2 regions of the Martinezella jaguaris genome follow, and region 2 is predicted to be linked to the other one. Evidence: riboswitches for the same ligand, from Rfam matches in the RefSeq annotation. Region 2 holds a riboswitch; the other holds the start of a gene.

Region 1 (3,403 bases), on a different replicon from region 2:
CAAAGGCCGTCGCAGCGCATCGGGCGGGCTTGGTCGCGATCGTTTGTGTCGGTGAAACGCGACATGAGCGAGACGAGGGCAGGGCGATTGAAGTCGTCGGCGGGCAGCTCAGAGAATCCGTCCCCGAGGGAGCGACGAGCGCAAATCTCGTCATCGCCTATGAACCGGTCTGGGCGATCGGAACCGGGTTGGTGCCGACCAATGAACAGATCGAGGAGGTCCATGCCGCGATCCGGCAGATGCTCAAGGAGCGGCTGGGCAATGACGGCCAATCCGTCAAGATCCTCTACGGCGGCTCGGTCAAGGTATCCAATGCCGAAGCAATTTTCGGGCTTCGGAATGTGGACGGAGCGCTGGTCGGTGGCGCTTCGCTGAAGGCATCGGAATTTGCTGGGATTATTTCTGCGGCCATTTGAAGTCGGAGTGATGAGGCAAGTGTTGACGGCGCAGATCGGCGTGCCCACGCCGGCACTCTTGAAAGGAAAAGAGAATGCAACGTTTTGAAAACAAGACCGTCGTCATTACCGGCGCAAGCCGCGGCATCGGTGCAGCAATCGCCAAACGTTTTGCGCGCGAGGGCGCCAATCTCGTCGTTTCGGCCAATGAAGAGAGCGTGCATGGCGTGGCCGAACAGATCGAGGCCGATGGCGGGAAGGCAATCTCCTTCGTCGGCGACGTCACCGACAAGGCGAGTGTCAAGGCTCTCTATGACGCTGCCGAACAGGCATTCGGCGCTGTTGACGTCTCCATTCAGAACGCCGGCGTCATCACCATTGCCCGCATCGAGGACATGACCGAGGGTGAGTGGGACAAAGTCATGGCAGTCAACACCAAGGGCGTGTTCCTCTGCGCTCAGGAAGCGATCGCCCGCATGCGCGAGCATGGTCGCGGCGGCCGCATCATCAACACCGCCTCCGGCCAGGCGCGCGACGGCTTCATCTACACGCCACACTATGCCGCCTCGAAGATGGGTGTGGTCGGTATCACCCAGAGCCTTGCCAAGGAAGTCGCGACCGACGGCATCACCGTCAACGCTTTCTGCCCCGGCATCATCGAAACCGATATGTGGGCCTATAACGACCAGGCATGGGGCAAGCTGCTCGGCAATTACGGTCCCGGCGAACTTATGAAGGAATGGGTCGAGGGCATCCCGATGAAGCGCGCGGGATCGGGCGAAGATGTAGCCGGTCTTGTCACTTTTCTTGCAAGCGACGACGCGGCCTATATCACCGGACAGACCATCAATGTCGATGGCGGCCTGATCATGTCATAGCTTTATTCGACAATAGAGAACGGTGCTTTCACCCCTGCGAGCCAATTCTCTAAGAGAGATTGAGCGCCAGCCTCTTGCAGAACGAGGCCTTCATCATCTATCAAAGTAATGTTCTCAGGGCGGGGTGCAATTCCCCACCGGCGGTATCGAGGCAACTCGGAGCCCGCGAGCGCCTTTGTGAAAGCGAAGGGTCAGCAGATCCGGTGAGATGCCGGAGCCGACGGTCATAGTCCGGATGAAAGAGAGCAACGCAGAGGACGCCGCTCGGCAAGCGGGGTTTCGCATGCTTGTTCGCCCAAGGGAAAATGGTGGCTTTTGACAGGCCATGAATGCCGCACATCGCGGCTAACCCTTGAAAGGCAGAGAAGATGGCAATTTCCAAAATAGAAGATGCGATCGCCGCAATTGCGCGTGGCGAGATCGCGGTCGTCGTCGACGATCGCGACAGGGAAAACGAGGGCGACCTTGTCATCGCATCGGAAGCAATCACCCCGCAGGCTATCGCCTTCATGATGAATTACGCCCGCGGTCTCATTTGCGTGGCAATGGAGGGCGAACGGCTGGATGAACTGCAGATTCCGCTGATGGTGCCTAACAATACCGAGATGCTGAAGACCGCCTTCACCGTCTCGGTCGACTATATTCCCGAGACGACGACTGGCATTTCCGCCGCCGATCGTGCGGCAACGGTTCGTGCGCTGATGCGGAAGGGTTCCCGGCCTGAGGATTTTGCTCGACCCGGCCATATCTTCCCGCTGCGGGCGCATCCAGACGGTGTTCTCTCGCGTCCTGGGCACACCGAGGCGGCTGTCGATCTTGCGAGGCTAGCCGGTGTTTCCGCCTCGGGCGTTATCTGCGAGGTCGCGAACGACGACGGCACAATGGCCCGTCTGCCGGACCTTGAAGTGTTTGCGAAACGCCACGGCTTGCATCTGATCACGATCGAAGACCTGATCGCCTACAGGACCGCCAAGGCTGCCCAGAAGGCAGCCTGAGAGCAACATTGTTGGAGGGGATCCAATGTCTTTTGTCTTTCACGGCGATTGGCGATGTTGCATGCGTAATCCGCGATGCGAGCTGTGGAGCTTGCATCAACGGAAAGATCGCGCGATTCAATAACGCTAACATCCATAGGCGTTCTTCGCACCCGCTTAACCTGTCGTGACTGTCTTGAGTCTAGGCACCTTTTCCAAACAGCTTAGGCGACCAAAAGGGCCGTGAAACGTTCGTTCAGACTTCAAGAGGCAGTAATGCCGCCACGGAGGCGACGGGGAGTTGACGACACCATCGGCTCTTTGATCGCGACGCCTATTCGCGACTGAGAAGGCGTCGCCCAGTCGCGGTTAGCCGTTTGCCTCCCTTCGGCGTGACCACTACTGTTTCGCTGAAGCCGAGCCTGGCGGCCGTCGCATACACATGGAACACCATACCTTGCTCCAGACGCCAATCCGCGTTTGGCAGAAAAACCCTGGAGAAATCGCTGGGGCGTGGTGTGCGAGTGTATAGGCCAAGCGTATAGGCTGTTACGTTGTCGTAGCGCGGTCTTAGTCCGCTCGACAAGAGCCCCTGACGGACTATGGCATCGACCTCAACAGCCGTAACTCCGGCTCTCATGGCGTCGATTTGCTCGTCCTGCAGAGCAACGATACGCGCGGCAATATCTCGAAGTTCGTCTGTCGGCTCCCCGATGACTATCGGCCGCATCAGTCGTGCACCATAGCCACCCACGCGTGGAATGAGTTCCACATGAAGGATATCGCCGTCCTGCAGTATTTCGCTCCTGAAGGAGCCATGCAGAAACTCATGATTGCCGCTGGCTTTCACGATCGGGCCAGTCTCGCCACTGTCGGCGCCTTCAAGCAGGAAGGTCGCCGCCGCAGTTGCAGCCGCCACCCGGGTCGAAGAGCCAGCGCGTGTGCTATGTACAATTGCCTGCATGGCCCTGTCGGCGATACCGGCCGCCTGCGTGAGAACGGCGATCTCGCGCATCGATTTGATCCATCGCAGACTATCGCTGAGGCCGGGAAGTGCGACGAGTTGTGCCTGGGGCAAGTGCGCCCGCAGCTTCGCCGCCGTATCGGCGCTAAAGCTATACGAGGCGAAATCGGCACCGATACGGACATTGGCGAA
Region 2 (3,403 bases):
GCGCCAAATTGCCGACCGAACCGGAGCTTATGGAACGCTTCGGCGTCAGCCGCTTCACCGTCCGCCAGGCGCTCGGCCATCTGGAGCAGCGGGGATTGGTGCGTGCCGAACAGGGGCGCGGAACCTTCGTACATAGAGGGTCTCTCGACTATAGGCTCTCGAAGAAGACGCGATTCTCCCAGAATCTGATCGAGCAGGGTTTCGAGCCTGGCGGCGAGCTGCTGATCCACGAGATTGTTCCAGCGTCGGAGCGAGTTGCGGCGCGGCTGAAGCTTGCCTCCGGCGCGCCGGTCATTCATCGCCGCGGCGTCATGACGGCAGACGACGTTCCTGTAGAACTCGGCGACACCTACTATCCGGCTGACCGCTTTCCGGATTTCGACAAGGCGAGGCTGCAATACCAGACGATTACGGCAGCACTCGCGAGCTACGACATCCATGACTATGTGCGCCTGTCGACCGAGATCGAGGCGCGCATGCCGAGTGCTGAGGAGGCCCGGCTGCTGCGGCAGCCGAAGTCGACGCCGGTATTGGTGGTCCTCAAAGTGGACGTCGATAGCGACGGAGCGCCGATTACTTATTCCGAGACACTATGGTCGGCGGAGCGGGTGACCTTCAAGGTCGATGTGGGATGATGCCTATCGGTGCGACAGGATATTCACGATCTTGCCCAGGGGATCGCGGACATAGAAACGCCGAACGCCCCAGCGTTCGTCGGTCAACTTGTAGACGATGTCGAGCTGCATCGACTGAGCGCGCTCATAGACTTGATCGACATTGTCGACCTCGATCGAGAGATCGGGTACGGCAGTTCCCGAGCCGCCTTCGCTCGCGATGCTGATCTGCGGGAAGGTCGCCGCATCAGAGGCGAAGGTGACAATCCAGCCGTGGTCCATGACGGTATCCAGGCCGAGCAGGTCGCCATAGAAGGCACGAGCGCTGGCGGAGTCGCCGGCGAGATTGGGGACAATTCGCAGAACGGTCATGCGATGCTCCTTGGCAGAGAAATGGAGGCGGGCCTTTGCCGCGCCTCCACCATCTTAGCTTAGACCGTTACCGAAGGCAGCAGCTTGGCGCGTTCGCTCAGAATCTGCCGGCAGGCGGTTGCGACTTCGCGGCCCTTGATGATGAAATGCTCCTTGAAGAACTGGATATGGGCTTCCGATTCCTGGAAGTGATGCGGCGTCAGGACAGCCGACAGGACCGGCACGCCGGTGTCGAGCTGTACGCGCATCATTGCATCCAGGACTGTGTTGGCGACGAATTCATGGCGATAGATGCCACCGTCGACAACGAAAGCGGTGGCGACGATCGCAGAATAGCGGCCGTTGCGAGCGAGTGTCTGTGCATGCAGTGGAATTTCCAACGCGCCCGGTACGTCGAAAATATCGATGGGTGATGCACCCTCTGCCGTCTGCCATTCGGCGACGAATGAATCGACGCAACGATCGACGATGTCGGCATGCCACCGGGCTCGGATCAGCGCAATGCGGCTAGGCTGGGTGGAGATCGAAATGGTCATGAATTTTGCCTTTCAAGGGTTGTTGTCAAATATCCCTTGGGCGAACACGCAGGACTGCCGCGCTCCTCATGGGGGAGGAGGGTGCGATCCAGCTTGCTCTCTTCCATCCGGACTATACCGTCGGCTCCGGCCTCTCACCGGATCTGCTGACCCTTCTGGGGACCAGAAGGCGCTCGCGGGCTCGGAGACGAATCTCCATACCGCCGGTGGGGAGTTGCACCCCGCCCTGAGAACGGCTGGACTATAAATGCGGTGCAATAGAAATCAAAGAAAAACGCCGGGCGATTTGCCCGGCGCTTGCGAAAAATCTATCCGATTGTCCTCGTCCGTCAGTCCTGGATAACCAACAAGTCGGAGGAGGCGAAGCGCAGCGTAACCCTCTCGCCGACGCTGGGGGGCATCATGCCCGGGCTGTTGAACATGTCGAACGAAATTGTATTGCCGCCGACATTCATGCGGGTGCGGATGACCGAACCCAGGAAGTGCGCCGAGGCGACTTCGCCGGTCAAGGCAGTATCGCCCTTGGCCGATTCCGCCAGCGAGCCGGCTTCCGGGCGCAGCGCCAGCGATACGGTATCGCCGGGCTTATAGGCGGTGACCGACTGCTTCAAGGTGACGCCCTGATCGCCGATCATGATGCGGCTGCTGTCCGGATCGACGACCTTGCCTTCGATGAGGTTCAACGTGCCGACGAAGGACGCGACAAAACGGGTAGCCGGGGTGTTGTAGATTTCGAAGGGCGTGCCGATCTGGTCGGCGCGGCCGGCGTTCATGACGACGATGCGGTCGGAGATCGACAGAGCTTCTTCCTGGTCGTGTGTCACGAAGACAGTGGTGATGCCGAGCTGCTGCTGGATGGCGCGGATTTCTTCGCGCAGGGATACACGGATCTTGGCATCAAGGGCCGAGAGCGGTTCATCGAGCAGCAGAACTTGCGGCTTGACGGCGATAGCGCGGGCGAGTGCCACGCGCTGCTGCTGACCGCCGGACATCTGGAAGGGATAGCGGCCGGCAAGATGATCGAGCTTGATCAGGGCAAGCATTTCCTTGACGCGCTTGTCGATCTCAGGCTTGGCGACACCGGCTACCTTGAGGCCAAAGGCGACATTGTCATGCACGGTCATGTTTGGAAACAGGGCGTATGCCTGGAACACCATGCCGATGTTGCGCTGGTTCGGCTTCAGTGGACGCTGGTCCTTGCCGTTGATCGTCAGCGTGCCGGCGGTCGGGGTTTCGAAACCGGCGATCATGCGGAGAACGGTCGTCTTGCCGCAGCCAGACGGTCCGAGGAAGGAGATGAATTCCCCTTTCTCGATATGCATGGTGAAGTCGTGAACGACCTGGACTTCGCCGAAGGACTTCTTGATGTGTGTGAGTTCGAGAAAAGCCATGGTGTGAAGCCTTACGCCTTAATCGGAGCGGATTTGGAGAAGCGTGAAACGAGCTGAAGCAGGCCCATGCTGAGCCAGGTTACAGCGAGCGCGATAATCGCCAGCGCCGACGGCTCGTAAGCCCGGTTGGCGCCGATGAGCTGCATATAAGGCCCGAAGGCCGGACGGTTGAGCAGCGAGGCCATGGTGAATTCACCCATGACGATCGCGAGCGTGATGAAAGCGCCGGAAAGGACACCGCTCATCACATTCGGGAAGATGCATTTGAACATGATCGTCGTCCATTTTGCACCCAGGCTTTCCGCCGCTTCCGTCAGCGTGCCGACATCGATGGTGCGCATAGCCGTATCCACCGAACGGTACATGTAAGGCAGCGACAAGACAATGTAGGAGCAGACGAGCAGGAGGTTCGTTGTCTGATTGTAGCCGGTTAGCGGCAGGATCGACGACGAATTATAAAGGCGGAGATAGCCGAAGACGATGACGATGG

What was found. Region 2 has a riboswitch for FMN ahead of CCGE525_RS13130 (6,7-dimethyl-8-ribityllumazine synthase). Riboswitches for the same ligand answer to the same signal wherever they lie in the genome.
Region 1: another riboswitch for FMN. It lies ahead of ribB (3,4-dihydroxy-2-butanone-4-phosphate synthase); the one in region 2 lies ahead of CCGE525_RS13130 (6,7-dimethyl-8-ribityllumazine synthase).

Annotation. Positions count from the first base shown of each region.
Region 1 covers NZ_CP032695.1:1,064,924-1,068,326, forward strand. The annotation lists gene tpiA (triose-phosphate isomerase) at 1-416, shown strand, start outside; gene CCGE525_RS27235 (glucose 1-dehydrogenase) at 491-1,273, shown strand; FMN riboswitch at 1,380-1,524, shown strand; gene ribB (3,4-dihydroxy-2-butanone-4-phosphate synthase) at 1,642-2,268, shown strand; gene CCGE525_RS27245 (M24 family metallopeptidase) at 2,582-3,403, opposite strand, start outside.
Region 2 covers NZ_CP032694.1:2,693,577-2,696,979, reverse strand. The annotation lists gene phnF (phosphonate metabolism transcriptional regulator PhnF) at 1-635, shown strand, start outside; gene CCGE525_RS13135 (VOC family protein) at 639-986, opposite strand; gene CCGE525_RS13130 (6,7-dimethyl-8-ribityllumazine synthase) at 1,046-1,522, opposite strand; FMN riboswitch at 1,614-1,760, opposite strand; gene CCGE525_RS13125 (ABC transporter ATP-binding protein) at 1,852-2,913, opposite strand; gene CCGE525_RS13120 (ABC transporter permease) at 2,925-3,403, opposite strand, start outside.